Linked DNA regions of Methylosarcina fibrata AML-C10. The protein of the gene in region 3 interacts with the protein of the main gene of each other region in a pairwise test. Links are inferred from orthologs where the notes say so. Each region holds a gene or a part of one and is shown on either strand. Other genes may lie near its edges. The genes, in order: ftsZ, A3OW_RS0115090 and A3OW_RS0105885.

Region 1 (6,042 bases), 2.6 Mb from region 3 along the record:
ATTATCTGTGGGACAGCGGCGTGCGTTTGCGCGGCAGCTATACCTTTACCTACGCGATGGACGATTTGCAGGGCTGCTGGCTGAGCAACTCGCCGCGTCATCTCGGCAAATTGAATTTATCGATGCCGGTCTGGCTGGATAAAATCAGACTCGGCGTCGAATGGCAATATGTCGGGGAACGTAAAACAAAAAGCGAATTACGCGCTTCGGATTATCAGGTCACCAATTTAACGATGACCGCCGCCCGGCTGGCGCCCGGCTTCGAGCTGTCGGCTTCTCTCTACAATCTGTTCGACAGCCGTTACGAGCATCCCGCCGGCGATGAAACGCGGATCAATACCGTCCCGCAGGACGGCCGCAATTTCCGGTTGTGGTTCACCTACCGCTTTCAATAGCTTTTACAGAGGCGTTTTCCTGCCGCAGAGAGGCCAATGAAATCGTTCTTGTCAAAAATGGCTGGATCTTGCCGCCTATCGTACGCCGTTCTTTCATAATCCTGGGATAAGGCGCTCAAATTTCCTTGCCAAACCCATCGCCCCATAGGATGATGTGATTTTTGATTTGGCCTGTTCCCGATGCCTTTCCAAACCGCAGCGTCCTTTCCCAATCGGCTGCTCGCGCAATATTCGAGCCAGTTGGAGCAACAACAACGCATGCTCGACCGAATCCGCGGGGTATTGCCGCCTCCCTTGTCCCGGCATGTTTTTCATTGTGTAAAAAATGACAAAAAATTGCTGATTTATACCGATTCGGCGGCATGGGCTTCCCAGATCCGATTCTATAACAATGACTTATTGACGGCCATTGCCTCGACGGATGAACCTGCGGCAGAAAGTTTGCAGATTCGCATTCTTGCGGACCGGTTCGACCCTGAAAAAAAGAGCATTGAAAAACCGCATGTTCCATCGCCGGAAAACATCCTGTTAATCCGAAACCACAGCGAAAATATTGCCGACGAGGAATTGAAACGGGCGCTGCAAAAATTAAGCGCGACCCTGGCCAGGCTGTAAAGCCCCGCTGTCTCCCTGGATACCCGCCGCCCGATACACGAATTTTGGGCGCGCTTTTTGACAGGCAGAACGCTGAGGTGTATGACAGGAAACCCGAAGGTGAAAGGAAAGAGGTGAATCCCCAGCCCCGCTGACTCCGTGCCGGGGAAAATCGAACCGGATCTTAGGCCGCCGGCCGCGGCGACACGGCTGAACGCATAAACGAAATGGGCGCCTCTTCTTCATTGGAAAAAGTAATCATTTCCCAGGCGTCCCTTTCGTTCAACAAGGTCCGGAGAAGTTGATTGTTCAGGCCATGCCCCGATTTATAGCCGGTGAACTCGCCGATCAGACTGTGCCCCAGAAGGTATAAGTCTCCGATTGCATCAAGAATCTTGTGCTTGACGAATTCGTCGGCATAGCGCAGGCCGTCTTCATTCAGAATCTTGTCTTCATCGACAACAATGGCGTTGTCCAGGCTCCCGCCCAGAGCCAGGTTGTTTTGCCGCAGCATGTCGATATCCTTCATAAAACCGAAAGTCCGTGCCCGGCTGACTTCCTTCACGAACGTGGTGGAAGAAAAATCCATGGTGGCGGTTTTGACGTGTTTTTTGAAAGCCGGATGTTCGAAATCGATCGTGAAGGTGACTTTGAATCCGTCGAACGGATCGAAAGCCGCCCATTTGTCTCCGTCTTCCACCCGAATACTGCGCTTGATGCGAATGTATTCCTTCGGGCAGTCCTGTTCTTCGACCCCGGCCGATTGCAGTAAAAACACGAAAGGCCCGGCGCTGCCGTCCATAATGGGAACTTCGGCCGCGCTGACGTCGATAATCGCATTGTCGATGCCGAGACCGGCAAAAGCCGAAAGCAGGTGTTCGATCGTGGAGATTTTGACGTTGCCCGAAACCAGCGTGGTTGAGAGCACCGTTTCGCCGACGTTGACAGGAGAAGCTTGAATGGTGACCGGTTCGGGCAAATCCACCCGGCGGAAACGAATGCCGGTGTTGGGTTCGGCAGGACGTAACGTTAAATACACTTTCTCGCCGGTATGCAGGCCTACGCCTGTGGCTCTGATGGTATTTTTTAAAGTTCGTTGTTTGATCATAACTATAAAAGGTCAGGGATAGGGAGCTAGAGATTGAATTTTATCATGATCCGCCCCGTAAGAGGTAAAGGGACGGGACTTCCCGACCGTCTACTTTATTCAACGATACCCCGCAGGAGGCCAATCCTGCAGGGTATCCGTCAAAAATAGGCGTTGAAAAGAAACCGGATCTACTGTTCGTTCATCTCCTTGGTTTTTTCATCGTTTGCCCGATCAGTCGGCCTGACGCCTCAAGAAAGCTGGAATATCCAGATAATCCAGGTTGTCGTCGTTTTTAGGCGGAACGCCGAAACGGGTTTCCCTGCTTTCCGATTTGTTCCGGATGATGGTCGGTTTATCGAACTCGCTGTAACTGACTTCGCCGGCCGAGGCTTTCTGCACCAGTTTTACCGGAGCTTTCTGCATCTGACGAGGCAAGCCCATGCCGGTTGCGACTACGGTCACCTTGATTTCATCGCCCAAAGCCGGATCGATGGCCGTACCGATTTTGATGATCGCATCTTCCGAGGCAAATTCATGGACGATGCTGCCCACTTCGTCAAACTCGGCAATGCCCATGTCCGAGGCGGTAATGTTCACCAGAATGCCTTTGGCACCCTGCAGGTTGATGTCTTCCAGCAGAGGGCAGGCGATGGCTTTTTCGGCCGCTTCCCGGGCGCGCTGATCGCCGGATGCGGAGCCCGTACCCATAATGGCCGCTCCCATTCCGGTCATCACGGTCTTGACGTCGGCAAAATCGACGTTGATCATGCCGGGATGCACGATCAACTGAGTAATGCCCTGTACGGCGTCCAGCAAAATATCGTTAGCCGCCTTGAACGCGTTGACCAGCGACACGTTATTGCCCAGAACCGGCAATAATTTCTGGTTGGGTATCGTAATCAACGAATCCACGTATCTCTCAAGCTCCGCAATGCCCTGTTCGGCGATCGCCTGCTTCTTTTTGCCTTCGAACAGAAACGGTTTGGTCACGACCGCCACCGTCAGAATACCCATTTCGCGTGCAATGCCGGCAATCACCGGAATGGCTCCGGTACCCGTTCCACCGCCCATGCCGGCGGTTAAGAACACCATGTCCGCGCCTTGCAGCACTTCCTTGATGCGCTCGCGGTTTTCTTCTGCCGCCTGTTTTCCTATTTCCGGATTCGTGCCTGCTCCCAAACCTTTGGTAAGTTCGACTCCCAACTGAATAATCGTACTTACGTTCAACTTTCTTAATGCCTGAGCGTCGGTGTTGGCACAGATGAACTCAACACCTTCTATATGACTGCCCACCATGTGGCTGACTGCATTGCCGCCGCCACCCCCGACACCGATTACCTTGATAACCGCTGTTTCGCTACACATATCCATCAATTCGTATTTCATTGCCGCTGCCCCTTAAAAAACTAAATCAAAAATTACCTTGAAACCAATTTCTTATCTTTGAAAGCCATCCACCGCTTTCAAAATCTACACTTTTTCCTAAAACTTGATGCTCCTTTCCGTACATTAACAAACCTACTCCTGTGGCATGGATCGGATTCTTTACGACCTCCGCCAGCCCAGTGACATTCTGTGGCACTCCCATTCGTACCGGCATATGGAAAATCTCCTCGGCCAGTTCGATCAATCCCATCACTTTTGCACTGCCTCCGGTCAATACGATACCGGCGGCAATCAATTCTTCATAACCGCTGCGCCTGAGCTCGGACTGCACCAGCAACATCAGTTCTTCATACCGCGGCTCGATGATTTCGGCCAGATTCTGAGTGGAAATCTTTCGCGGCGCCCGATCGCCGATGCTCGGCACTTCAATGGCTCCTTCAACGCTGGCCAGTTGAGTGAGAGCACAGGCGTATTTTCTTTTGATTTCTTCCGCATTGACCGTCGGCGTACGCAAGGCGACGGCTATGTCGTTCGTTACCTGATCCCCGGCGATCGGAATGACGGCGGTATGCTTGATGGCGCCATCGACGAAAATGGCGATGTCCGTGGTCCCGCCGCCGATGTCGATCAGACAGACGCCCAGTTCCTTTTCGTCTTCGGTCAGTACCGCGGTACAGGAGGCCAGTTGCTCCAGAACGATGTCATCGACTTCCAATCCGCATCGGCGGATGCATTTGATGATGTTCTGCTGCGCGCTGACGCTGCTGGTCACCATATGAACCTTGGCTTCGAGACGAATGCCCGACATGCCGACCGGCTCTTTAATGCCTTCCTGAAGATCGATCACGAACTCCTGGGGCAAAATGTGCAATATCTTCTGATCCGCCGGAATCGCCACCGCTCGGGCCGAATCGATGACCCGGTCGATGTCGTACTGAGTCACCTCCTTGTCCTTGATCGCGACAATACCGTGAGAGTTCAGGCTGCGGATATGACTGCCGGCAATGCCGGCGAACACCGATTTAATCTGACAGCCCGCCATCAATTCGGCTTCTTCGATGGCCCTTTGAATGGAAGTGACCGTCGACTCCAGATTGACCACGACGCCTTTCTTTAATCCTCGGGACGGAGCCGAACCGATGCCGATAACCTCAATGTGACCTTCACTGGTAAGCTCACCCACAATAGCGGCAACCTTGGTAGTGCCGATGTCCAACCCGACTATTAAATTACGTTCTGTTTTTTTTGCCATTTTGTTTACTCTTTGTCGCTGTTTCCGGTTGCCTGTCTGTCGTTTGCTGCGGGTTTGCCATCTTTTCCCAATCCACCTTTTCGCTTCCAGGCCTCCATGAAACCGCATATCCGTTCGGGTATCTCAAATCAACCACCGACATCGCCTTGACTCTGTCTTCGCCCAGAAGGGCCAGGGTTCTTAAAAACCGTTGTAATTTCATCAGTTGATCCGTCCTTCCCAACAATATTTCCATTCCGGTCGCCAACCTGATTTTCCATGACCATCGGTTGTTGATATCGAACTCCACCATTTCCATGGACTGGTCCGCCAATGCCGTTTTCACTCCTTTCATGATTTCCAGCGCTTTGATTTGCTGCTTTTCCGGACCGTTCAGCAAGGTCAGCGATTGAAACTGATCTACGTTGTCGGGGGTGAAAATCACGCCTTGTTCATTTATCAAACTGTTCTCTCCCCAACGCGCGTAAGGTTTTTTTTCCTTGATCCGGATATCGATCGCATCGGGCCACACCCTCTTGACCGAAACCGTATCCACCCACGGCAGTTGGCCTACTGCATTGTGTATGGCCTGCATATCGGCGGTCAGTATTCCGGTTTTGACCAACGGCAGCAGAATCCTTTTTATTTCGTCTTTACTGATATGCTGAAATACACCTTCGGTTCTTACATATTTGATCGGAATCGCTTCGTTTCCGTATTTCTTGAGTTTATAACCGTAAATCCATATCACGCCTGCCAGCAACAACAGAGTTGCCACTATTTTCACTGCCTGCATCAATCCATTCCCAAGACCGATTCGGCAACCGGCATCCGCGGGCGAATGCAATGACTCATAAGAACTGCTAAACAAATCATTCCCAATTCAATAGTTCCGGCTCAATCCCGGATCAGGCTGGTTTCGAGTATGCGCCAGGCCAGATCGTCAAAATCTATCCCGGCCTGCTTCGCGGCCATCGGCACCAGGCTGTGATCGGTCATGCCCGGAACGGTGTTGATTTCAATCAGTTGGGATTGACCCGACTGATCGATAAACACGTCCACTCGCGCCCAACCTTTGACGCCGACAACCTTACCGGCGGTTTCCGCCAGTTTTTTCAATTGTTCCTCCCGATCCGGGTCGAGTCCGCAAGGGCAATGGTATTGCGTGGTCGTTGCCGCGTATTTGGCATCGTAATCGTAAAACTCGTTCGGGGTTTCCAGGCGAATGGGCGGCAAGGACTCGCCGTTCAGGATCGCCACGGTATATTCCTTGCCGGTCACCCAGGCTTCCGCATAGACGTCGCAGCGGTAGGAGGCCGCCAAAGCCAGTGCCTTGACCAGTTCGT
Region 2 (6,158 bases), 2.0 Mb from region 3 along the record:
AACACATCGAAGCCGTGCTGGAACAGACCGGCTGGATCGTCGAAGGCGAAAAAGGCGCCGCCAGGATACTGGGCCTGAATCCCAGCACGCTCCGCTATCGGATGAAAAAACTGAACATTGCCAGAGAATCCCGCCAATAGTTGCAGAGGCCGTCAATAATTGAGGACAAGCGCTGCCGAAAGACTCTCCTTACAGACGAGTTGGAACCGATAAGGTGACGAAAAAACAAGCGATTGTTCTTTAATTTTATTCAACCGGGGCACCTGGCATGCATTTCGCCTGTCGATTGTTATGTTATGAACGATAGGAAACCAGACAATCATGCTTAAAATTACTTCCGTAGAGAATGCGTCGGCCGAAAGACTGCTGGTCGTCGAGGGGCGTTTGGTGGGTCCGTGGGTCAAGGAACTGGAAACCGCCGTCAGCGGCCTAGGTACGATACCCGGCTGCATGTACATCGACGTCGCCGCGGTCAGCTTCGTCGATACCCGAGGCATCAGGCTGCTGCACCGGCTGATGAACCAGGGCGTGGTCCTGCAGTCCGTCTCTCCGTTCGTTCAGGAGCTCTTGAACATGAAGCCTTGAATGGCAGTGGTAGGGTACGCACCGCGTACCTTTATCAAGACATACTGAATATCAAGCTCCTAATGGTACGCGGTGCGTACCCTACCACTACGATAAGGAAGACCTGCCCGGTTTTGAAACCGGGCAGGTCTTCTACGGCCCAGCCCCCTAACAGTTGGAACCGTCCACGATACCGGCATCGCCCGAATCCTTGCCTGTTGCCGACAAGCGCTCAAAAACGGTCCTTCAGCCGCCGGGTTTCGGCAAAAACGTCCATCGGCGGCCGCCGGCTCATGCCGACGTGTTTTTGCAATTCCGGGCTGTCTTCCCGGAAAAACGGATTGGTCGCCAGCTCTTCCGCCACGGTGGTCGGCACGGTCGGCCGGTTTTGCCGCCGCAGCCGTTCGACCTCTTCCATCCGTCTTTGCAGCGCGGGATTTTCGGGCTCCACCGTCAACGCAAAGCGTCCGTTCGCCTGGGTGTATTCGTGAGTGCAATAGATCCGGGTATCGCCGGGCAGGACTTTCAACTTCTGTAAAGAATGCCACATTTGTTCGGCGGTGCCTTCGAACAGGCGGCCGCAGCCCATGGCGAACAAGGTGTCGCCGCAAAAAAGCAGCCGGTCTTCGGCAAAATGATAAACGATGTGCCCCCGGGTGTGGCCGGGCGTGAACAGGATGCCGGCCCGGTGCCGGCCCAGCGAAACGGTATCGCCCTCCCGAACGGCGCGGTCGATGCCGGGAATCCGGTCCCGGTCTTCGTATCCCCCGATGATCGTGCAACCGGTCTGCTGTTTGAGCTCCAGATTGCCGTTGACGTGGTCCCAGTGGTGATGCGTATTGAAGATGGCGGTCAGGCGCCATCCCTTGCGCTCCAGAAACTCCAGCACCGGCGGCGCCAGCGCCGGATCGACCGCGGCGGTTTCCAGAGACGCCGGATCATGAAGGATATGGATGTAGTTGTCGGTCAACACCGGCAGCGAAACGATTTCGAGCATGACAGCCACCCTTGAAAAGCATTAAAACAAAGCATTGGACATTGTTGTTTCCGGCCCATCTTATCTCGTTGCTATCCGAACCCCTTCTTCGATATACCCAGCCGGAATACGCTGTCGGCAACGATCGATAGGCGTCTTTTTCGTTACGCCGTGGGCGCAATTTAAATAAAATGCAGTCATTCGCCTGATTCCCCGATCTAATCAATTTAAAACGTAATCAACCGGACAGAGGAGAGTGTCTTATGACCATTGGCAAATTACTGACGTCGATCGGCCTCGTTTTGATCGTCGTCGGGCTGATTTTGACTTATGCACCGGGCCTTCTGAACTGGTTCGGCCGGTTGCCGGGCGATATCCGTATCGACAACGAAAAAAGCGTGGTATTCATTCCGTTCGTGTCGATGCTGATCGTCAGCATCGTCCTGAGCCTTCTGATCAATTTGTTTTTGCGGAAATAGGCGGGCATTTTGCTGGGCAAGGCCGAAGAGCATGAAGGCATGTGCTCCGGATTGGCCGTCATTCCGCCGCTGACTCCGGTGTCTTGCGGCTGGGCGCCCGCCGTTTTCCGATATTTTTCGTATCCCTGTGCCTTTTTTTGATTTTTTCGGCCACAGCTTTTTTCACGGCGGCCGGCTTTTTGCTGCCGGCCGCCTTTCCGGAAGCCTTTACCCGTTTCGGCCCCTGATAGGCGCCCTCCAGTTCCTTGATGGTCCGGCGCTGGCAACGCTGTTTTAAATACCGCTCGATCGCCGCCATCAAATTCCATTCGCCCGGACCGACCAGCGTGATCGCGCGGCCGGTTTCGTCGGCGCGCCCCGTACGGCCGATGCGGTGCGTATAATCGACCGCATTTCTCGGCACGTCGAAGTTGACGATCAAATCGATGCCCGCGACGTCCAGACCGCGTGCGGCCAGGTCGGTAGCCAGCAAAACGGAAATCGCGCCCTCGCGCAAAAGGGTCATGACCCGGTTGCGGTCTTTTTGCTCCATTTCGCCGTGAAGAACGCCGACGCGCAGCTTTTGCCCCCGCAACGGCCCCTGCAGCCGTTCGGCCTGAAGGCGGCTGTTGGCGAAGACCAGCGCTTTATCGTAAGGCTCGTTCAGCAACAGCCAGGCCAGCAGTTTTTGTTTGTGCACCGGATCGTCGGCGAGCACGATCTGCTGCTCGATATGGGCGTGCGCCTCGTGCAGGGTGTTGACGGCGACGATCTCTGGAGCCTGCAAAATCCGGTCGGCGATCCCCTTGACGCCCCGGTGATTGAGCGTAGCCGAAAACAGCAGGGTTTGCCTTTCGGGATTGCAGCGGCCGACGATGGCCAGCACCTCGTCGCTAAAACCCATGTCGAGCATGCGGTCGGCCTCGTCCAATACCAGCATGCGCAGGCGGCTTAGGTCGGGCGTGTCCTGGCTCGCCAGCTCCAGCAGGCGTCCCGGAGTCGCAATGATCAGGTCCGGCTTTTGCCGAAGCCGTTTCTGCTGGCTTTTGAAATCATCGCCCCCCGTGACCAGTTCTGTCCGGAGCCCGGTCCATGCCGACAATTGCCGGCATTGATCGTAAATCTGGCGGGACAGTTCGCGGGTGGGCGCCAGAATGAGCGCGAAAGGGCCGGCCTTCCCGGCGGCCTCGGCCAACGCACGGTGCAGCACGGGCAGCAGAAAGGCGGCGGTTTTGCCGCTGCCGGTGGCGGCGCTGACGCAAAGATCCTTATGGACCAGGGCCGGCGGAACGGCCTGTTGCTGCACGGGCGTGGGAGAAGCCATTCCGGCTTCATCAAGCGCCTTCAACAAGGACGGATGCAAAGACAGCGCGGAAAACGAAAGCGGCCGGTCGAAGGTTTCGGTTTGCATGTATGATTAAAATTGGAGAAAACGGGGTAAAGCGCGTTATTGTATCCCAATTCCCGAAGGCCGGGCCCGGTAAAAACGATTTACAGATGCATGAATTGCCATTTAAATTTATGATGTTAAGCTAAGTCGACGAGCATCGGCCGGATTCGGATCGATTTCCGGCGCGCCTCACTGCAACCGGGTAACCAAGAAGGAACCATGATACCGATTCGAGATACCGCTCCCTGCCATTCCCGACCTGTCGTCACTTGGTCTTTGATCGTGGTTTGCACGGTCATTTTCATCGTCATGCAATGGCTACCCTACGAGGTGAGCTACCGGCTCATCCATTTGTACGGCATGGTGCCGCTGCGTTATTCCAATCCGGATTGGGCCCTGGCGCAGGGTTTGCCGTTCGACGGCTATCTCTCCTTCCTGACCAACCTGTTTTTGCACGGCAACTGGCTGCACCTGATCACCAACATGTGGTTTTTGTGGATTTTCGCCGATAACGTGGAAGACCGCATGGGGCGGGTTCGTTTTCTGATTTTTTATATCCTGTGCGGCCTGTTCGCGACTTATCTACAGTGGTATTTCGACCGGACCCTGGAGATTCCGGTCGTGGGCGCGTCCGGCGCCCTGGCCGGCGTGCTGGGAGCCTATTTTTTTCTTTACCCCATGGCCCGGGTGATCCTGCTGCCGATCCCCTTCATTCCGTTCATCTTCAACGTGCCGGCCATTGCCTTTTTGGGCATATGGGTCATCATCCAGTTGCACAACGCCACCACGTCGGTGGTGTTCAAGGGAGTCTCGGTCGACGTCGCCTGGTGGGCGCATCTGGGCGGTTTCATAGCCGGCATTCTGCTCTACCGTTATTTCATCAAACCACAAGCCGAGGAATAAAGATGGATCAATCGGCCGGCTTTCGATATAATTGCCCCAATAAAATTCGGGACTTATCGGCCATTACCCTGCGGCCGAACGTCTTTCTTTGTTTAAACGGGACTTGAAATTCTCTCAGGAAATTGAAAGGTATATGAAAAAAGTTAACGTCGCGTTGGTCAGACTGCTTCAGTTTGTCGTTTTTGTGGTATTCACATTCGTCGTCATCACTTATTTCGGAGCGATGGTGTTATTGCCTCTGGATGCCGTAGCCCTGCTGATCAAATTGATGGGTCTGGTGGGCCTGCACGGTTTCATCGGCGCCGTCATCGCCGTTCCGGTGATCGGCTATCTGGGCATGATCGTCTACAAGACTCCCGGACTTTGCAAAATGATCGTCGACACCGGCATCGACCTGGCTAAAATCGGCAAGGCCAAAGTCGAAGCTTTCAATGAAATTGTTAACGCGGTAAAAGCCTGATCCAGTCATTCCGAATCTCCTGCCGAAGCCGCCTTCTTTCCGATTCGGCTTTCCCGGCGACACCGCGATTTTATTAAAGGCGTGCCGAATTTTCCTCACGCCTTTTTTAACGATTGAAATAGGAACAGCCGCTCTTGAACGGCCATTGTTTCTCCAGAATCTGAAACAACAATTAGAATAACTGTCTGCCGGCTGCAAGGCCGGCGTCTTCTGTCGATCATCGTTCAAAATTATAGGATTAGCTATGTGTTTTAGTGCAAACATGTCGCTGGGGCTGGGCATTATCGGCTTTGCCGCCTCGGGAATCACTTTTCTCGACAAAGAGGAAGCGTTTTGGGTCAGAACGGCGCGAGCTTATGCGATCTTCCATTTTTCGCTGATGGAACTCATCCAGTATTTCGCCTACCCCGTCGCCAACGAGTGCGGTTACGGCACCAATCTGTTTCTCAGCGAGCTGTCGACTTACCATATCAGCCTTCAGGCGCTCGCGATCATGCCGGCGCTGGCGACCTACTCCTCCGACCCGACCGCGCTGAAACGCGCCTTTCAACTCGGTTTGGCGCTGAGCGGACCTTTCCTGATTTTTACCTTTCTGCCGAAAGAATGGCAATTGGGCTCAATTCAACCGAACTTCATCGGCAACATGATCGCCTGCCTGTTCATGGGCAAATACCATATCGGCTACTCCATCCCCAGCGCCTTCGGCCTGGCGGTTACCTGGGGCTCCCTGTTCGGTTTGGCGTTCAGCGGCTTCGTCTGGAAAAACAACTGGAAAATCGCCAGCTACCACTGCGTGATGGCGCTTCTGACGCTGTTCATGCCGCAATGGCTGTTCGGCGTCAGCACCGGTGAAGCGGCCGCGATCTACTGTTTTTATTCGATTCCGATCACCGCGAGCTTCATGCCGTGGTTTAAAAAGTTTTTCATGGCGCAGCCGGCGGCTCTGGAACGGCAGTACGTCTGACCGGAAAAAACGCTCAAGCTCTTTGAAGCCGGGGACGGGCCTTGTCAATCTCCGGCTTTTCTTCTCTCGATTCCGCTTTTCCTTCTCGCCGGCATTAAATCAACGCCCCCCCTTGCCAGCGCGAACATTTTGGTGAACAATCCGCTCCAAAAAGCCTGGAGAATCCTGTCATGACCGAAACCACCCGCTGGAATCCCGACAAACCCTTCATTATTACCGCCATCTGCGTCATCGGCCTGATCAACGCCGTGCAGATGCTGAACCTGATCCTGTCGCCGATGGCGAAACAGGCCGGCGCCGTTTATCCGATCTATTTTTCCGGCTCGGTGGCGATCAGCCTGATCTGCCTTATCGGACTGTGGCTGCTGAAGCGCTGGGCGGCGCTGCTGTATTCGGCGGTGTTGATCATCAACCAGCTCGTTCTGGTGGCGATGGGTTACTGG
Region 3 (4,267 bases):
AACTCTTGCTGCAGACGCTGGCCGAGCTTTTCGGCCGACTCTTTTTTGTTTTCCGCAACGGCTTTCAGGTACTGGGTGTAAAGATTCGAGGCCTGTTCGGCTTTTTCCTGCCGGTGAGTCTGCCAAAAGTTCCAGCCCACGATCAGAGCGATGCCCAACGCCACTCCGATAATCGATGCCGGACCGTTCTCTTTCCACCATCTTTTCAATGCTTCAAGCTGTTCTTCTTCTGTATCGTAAATAGCCACTGTTGTCCTCGATTGAATGTGTGAACGGTTAACTGGATTTTCCGAAACGGCCGGTTAAAAAGGCAATCGCTTCATCTCGGGATAACGTTTGCTGGAGACCGGTCGAGTCGTTTTCCCCGCGTAAGGATTTAAGCCCGACCTTGCCTTCCGCAACCTCATCCTCTCCCAGAATGACGGCGAATTCGGCGCCCGACTTGTCGGCTTTTTTAAACTGGCTTTTGAAATTGCCGCCGCCGCAATGAAGCTGAAGTTTTAACGAAGGAATTTCATTCCTGAACGTTTCGGCCAACCGCAATCCTTCCCGCTCGGCTTTTTCGCCGACCCGAATCAGGTAAACGTCCACGTCCCCGGCTACCGAAATCTGATCGAGCGTTTCCATCAGCGCCAGCAAACGTTCCATGCCCATCGCAAACCCCACCGCATGACTGGCTCTTCCGCCCAATTGTTCGATCAGGCCGTCGTAGCGGCCGCCGGCGCATACGGTGCCCTGGGAACCCAGTTCGTCGGTCACCCATTCGAAAACGGTCTTGCCGTAATAATCCAGTCCGCGGACCAGGCGGTAATTGATTTCGTACTCGATGCCCAGATCGTCGAGAATCGACCGCAAGGCGTCAAAATGACCCAGGCTGTCCTCTCCCAGATAATCCATCAAGACCGGAGCGGCCTCCACCACGGCCTTCATTGCCGGGTTTTTGGTGTCGAGGATCCGCAACGGATTGGCGTCCAGACGGCGCAGGCTGTCGACGTCCAGTTGTTCCAGGTGCCGGCGGAAATAATCCACCAGGCTGTCCCGGTACACGGCCCTTTCCTGCAAAGTGCCCAGCGAATTCAGTTGCAATTTGACTTTGCTCCGCACGCCGAGCCGGTTCCACAGCCGATGCATGATTAAAATCAGTTCCGCATCGATATCGGGGCCGGCCAGACCGTAAGTTTCAACGCCCAGTTGATAGAACTGCCGGTAGCGCCCTTTTTGCGGACGTTCGTGGCGATACATCGGGCCGTAATACCATAATCTTTGCACTTGATTATGGATCAGTCCGTGTTCGAGACAGGCCCTAAGGCAGCCTGCGGTGCCTTCGGGGCGCAGGGTCAACGAATCGCCGTTGCGGTCGTCGAAGGTATACATTTCCTTTTCAACGATGTCGGTGACTTCACCGATCGAACGTTTGAAAAGTTCGGTTTTTTCCACGATCGGCAGACGAATCTCGCGATACCCATAGCCTGCGAGCACTTCCCGGATGATTTGCTCGGCATGCTGCCAAAGCGGCGTCTGGTCTGGAAGCACGTCGTGCATTCCTCGGATTGCTTGTATATTGTTTGCCATGCGTTGGACGGGCGGTTACTCGGAAATGGACCGGATCTTGTTTGCTTCGTTCGAAAGGGGAAATTTTTCCAGTAACAGGTTTCGATATTCTTTCGCCCGGTCGGTATTGCCCAGGGCGCGCTCCGTTTGAAAAGCGACGAACAAGGTTTCCGGCGTATGGGAGGCAACGCTCAAATAGCGTTCCAGGAAGCCTTTGGCGGCCCACAGATCGCCTTTTTGATAACTGATCTTTTGCATGCCCGCCAGAGCCGGCGCATAGGCTTTGCTCGACTCCAGGGCCTGCCGCAAATACGGTTCGGCCTTTGCTCTGTCGCCTTTGTTCAAGAGGCAGCGGCCGGCATTGGTCAGGGCAATCCACGGCCGTTCGTTTAACGGATCGGAACCCGCCTGGGCCAACAGGGCCAAGCCTTTGTCGGTCTCGCCGCGGTCGCATAAAAAGCGGCCGAAGTTATTCTGCACTCTGACGTCGTCCGGATTCAAGTTCAGCGCAGTTTCGTATTCGTTTTCGGCGTCGTCGTACTGCTTCATTTTTTCATACAAGAACGCCAGGGAATTGTGCGCCTCGGCATTGCCCGAATCGTAGTCGACCGCCTTTTCCAGATTCTCTTTCGCAATATCCAGCTTGTTCAGATTCATGTAGCGTACGCCCAACTGCAAGTAGGTATCCGCCTTTTCCTTTTTTTTGGCGCCGGTTTCGCCCAATGAAGCGCAAGCGGTCAGCACGGCAATCATCAGCGCCGGAAGTATGAATCGAGGAAATAGATCAGGCCGCACTGTCGAACCCCATTGCTTTCAGTTTAAGATGCCGACGGCTTTTATCGTCGACCTTGCCGACCAGTTGCCCGCAGGCCGCATCGATGTCGTCGCCCCTGGTCTTTCTGACCGTGGTGACGATCCCCGCCTCGTTCAATAAGGTTTTGAAGCGGTGAATCGTATGATTGCTCGAACACCGGTAGGGCGAGCCCGGAAACGGATTGAACGGTATCAGATTCAGCTTGGACGGCACCGTTTTCAATAATTTGATCAGGCCGCGGGCGTCTTCCATCGAATCGTTGACGCCGTCGAGCATGACGTATTCGAAAGTGATCGTGCGCCTCGGAGCCAGTTTGGCGTTGTCCCGGCAGGCCTCCATTAATTCCTTCAACGGATATTTTTTATTGATCGGCACCAGTTGATCCCGAAGTTCGTCGGTCACCGCATGCAGCGACACCGCCAGACTGACGTCGCAAACCTGAGTCAACCGGTACATGGCCGGCACCACGCCCGAGGTGCTGATGGTCACCCGGCGCTTGGACAGGCCGAACGCGAAATCGTCCATCATCAGATGCATCGCCGCGACGACGTTGTCGAAATTGAGCAGCGGCTCGCCCATGCCCATCATGACCACATTGGTGATCTTTTTATCCGGGCCGAGGCGTCTTTGCGCCACCAGCAACTGGCCGATGATTTCCGAGGTGCCGAGATTGCGGTTGAAGCCCTGTTGTGCGGTCGAGCAAAACGAGCAGGCCAGCGCGCAGCCGATCTGCGAGGACACGCACAGCGTGCCCCGCCCTTCTTCGGGAATGAACACCGTTTCGACGCGGTTGCCGCAGTGGGTCTGCATCGCCCATTTCCGGGTGCCGTCGGAAGCGATTTGCTCGACGACGACTTCCGGGGTGGCGATGTGGCCATGCTCGGCCAGATAGGAGCGCAGCGGTTTGCTCAGGTTGGTCATCCGGTCGAAATCGTCGACGCCTTCCTGATAGATCCACTTCATCAACTGAGTCGCCCGAAACGGCTTTTCCCCCAGAACGGCAAAAAAAGCCTCCAGGCCCTTTCTGTCGAAGTCGAGCAGGTTGACGGATTGAGTTTTATCGGGTGCGGGGGCAGAGTTCATTATCCGAGAAAAAGAAAGCGATTTCTTCTTTGGCCGTTTCCGCCGCATCCGAGCCGTGCACGGCGTTTTCGTCGATGCTGTTGGCGAAATCGGCGCGGATGGTGCCGGGCGCTGCATCCTTCGGGTTGGTGGCGCCCATGATGTCGCGATTTTTCAGAATCGCATTTTCGCCTTCCAAAACCTGCATCATCACCGGACCCGAAATCATGAAGGAAACCAGATCCCTGAAGAAAGGACGCTCTTTGTGCACCGCATAAAATCCTTCAGCCTGAGCCTGGGTCAGATGAACCATTTTCGCGGCGACGATTTTCAGGCCGTTCTTCTCGAAACGGCTGTAAATTTCGCCGATCACGTTCCTGGCTACGGCATCCGGTTTAATGATTGAGAAAGTGCGTTCTATCGCCATTGCTTTTGAAACTCCAGATTATAAATTAAGTTAATCGGCCATTATATCCGATCTGTCCCCTATTTCGAAGACAGCAAACGATATTGTCTCGAAGAAGCGGTTGATTAAGGACGATTGTCGATCTCCGCACCCTCTTTGACCGGTGCCATCAGATCTTTCCTCGACACACCCAGCCACAGCAAGATAGGACTTGCAACGAGAACGGACGAGTAAATGCCGAATATGATGCCTATGGTCAGTGCCAACGCAAAATTATGCAGCGCTTCGCCACCGAAAAAAAACATCGCCAACACCATCAGTTGCGTCATCAAGTGCGTAATCACCGTGCGCGACATCGTTGTCGTGATGGCGTTATCGATCATGTCGGGAACGCTCGCATTGCGCATCTTATGGAAATTTTCCCGTACCCGGTC

Evidence for each region.
Region 1: the proteins of A3OW_RS0105885 (region 3) and ftsZ interact in binary tests that used the Escherichia coli proteins (3 or more experiments, as listed by UniProt). The link is inferred for Methylosarcina fibrata AML-C10 from one-to-one orthologs.
Region 2: the proteins of A3OW_RS0105885 (region 3) and A3OW_RS0115090 interact in binary tests that used the Escherichia coli proteins (3 or more experiments, as listed by UniProt). The link is inferred for Methylosarcina fibrata AML-C10 from one-to-one orthologs.

The regions. Positions count from the first base shown.
Region 1 is NZ_KB889965.1:3,800,198-3,806,239, reverse strand. Bases 1,389-4,226 are described here. They hold ftsZ (cell division protein FtsZ), read right to left. Parts: upstream 3,466-4,226; coding sequence 2,311-3,465; downstream 1,389-2,310. Other genes in these bases: ftsA (cell division protein FtsA), read right to left, coding at 3,491-4,226; lpxC (UDP-3-O-acyl-N-acetylglucosamine deacetylase), read right to left, coding at 1,389-2,097. Also shown: A3OW_RS25410 (TonB-dependent receptor plug domain-containing protein), read left to right, coding at 1-395; A3OW_RS0117765 (DciA family protein), read left to right, coding at 576-1,010; more of lpxC, read right to left, coding at 1,174-1,388; more of ftsA, read right to left, coding at 4,227-4,717; A3OW_RS0117745 (cell division protein FtsQ/DivIB), read right to left, coding at 4,695-5,492; A3OW_RS0117740 (D-alanine--D-alanine ligase), read right to left, coding at 5,594-6,042. UniProt on the Escherichia coli protein: Essential cell division protein that forms a contractile ring structure (Z ring) at the future cell division site. The regulation of the ring assembly controls the timing and the location of cell division.
Region 2 is NZ_KB889965.1:3,215,830-3,221,987, forward strand. What follows is about bases 1,244-4,197. They hold A3OW_RS0115090 (DEAD/DEAH box helicase), read right to left. Parts: upstream 3,410-4,197; coding sequence 2,078-3,409; downstream 1,244-2,077. Other genes in these bases: gloB (hydroxyacylglutathione hydrolase), read right to left, coding at 1,244-1,561; A3OW_RS0115085 (DUF2905 domain-containing protein), read left to right, coding at 1,804-2,019; A3OW_RS0115100 (rhomboid family intramembrane serine protease), read left to right, coding at 3,608-4,197. Also shown: A3OW_RS0115070 (sigma-54-dependent Fis family transcriptional regulator), read left to right, coding at 1-140; A3OW_RS0115075 (STAS domain-containing protein), read left to right, coding at 322-585; more of gloB, read right to left, coding at 797-1,243; more of A3OW_RS0115100, read left to right, coding at 4,198-4,291; A3OW_RS0115105 (hypothetical protein), read left to right, coding at 4,425-4,751; A3OW_RS0115110 (DUF5765 domain-containing protein), read left to right, coding at 4,996-5,715; A3OW_RS0115115 (hypothetical protein), read left to right, coding at 5,886-6,158. UniProt on the Escherichia coli protein: DEAD-box RNA helicase involved in the assembly of the 50S ribosomal subunit at low temperature. Exhibits RNA-stimulated ATP hydrolysis and RNA unwinding activity. Acts before DeaD.
Region 3 is NZ_KB889965.1:1,212,534-1,216,800, forward strand. The notes cover bases 1,393-4,267. They hold A3OW_RS0105885 (bifunctional tRNA (adenosine(37)-C2)-methyltransferase TrmG/ribosomal RNA large subunit methyltransferase RlmN), read right to left. Parts: upstream 3,449-4,267; coding sequence 2,336-3,448; downstream 1,393-2,335. Other genes in these bases: hisS (histidine--tRNA ligase), read right to left, coding at 1,393-1,572; pilW (type IV pilus biogenesis/stability protein PilW), read right to left, coding at 1,588-2,346; ndk (nucleoside-diphosphate kinase), read right to left, coding at 3,423-3,854; secF (protein translocase subunit SecF), read right to left, coding at 3,959-4,267. In the rest of the region: A3OW_RS0105870 (YfgM family protein), read right to left, coding at 1-248; more of hisS, read right to left, coding at 277-1,392.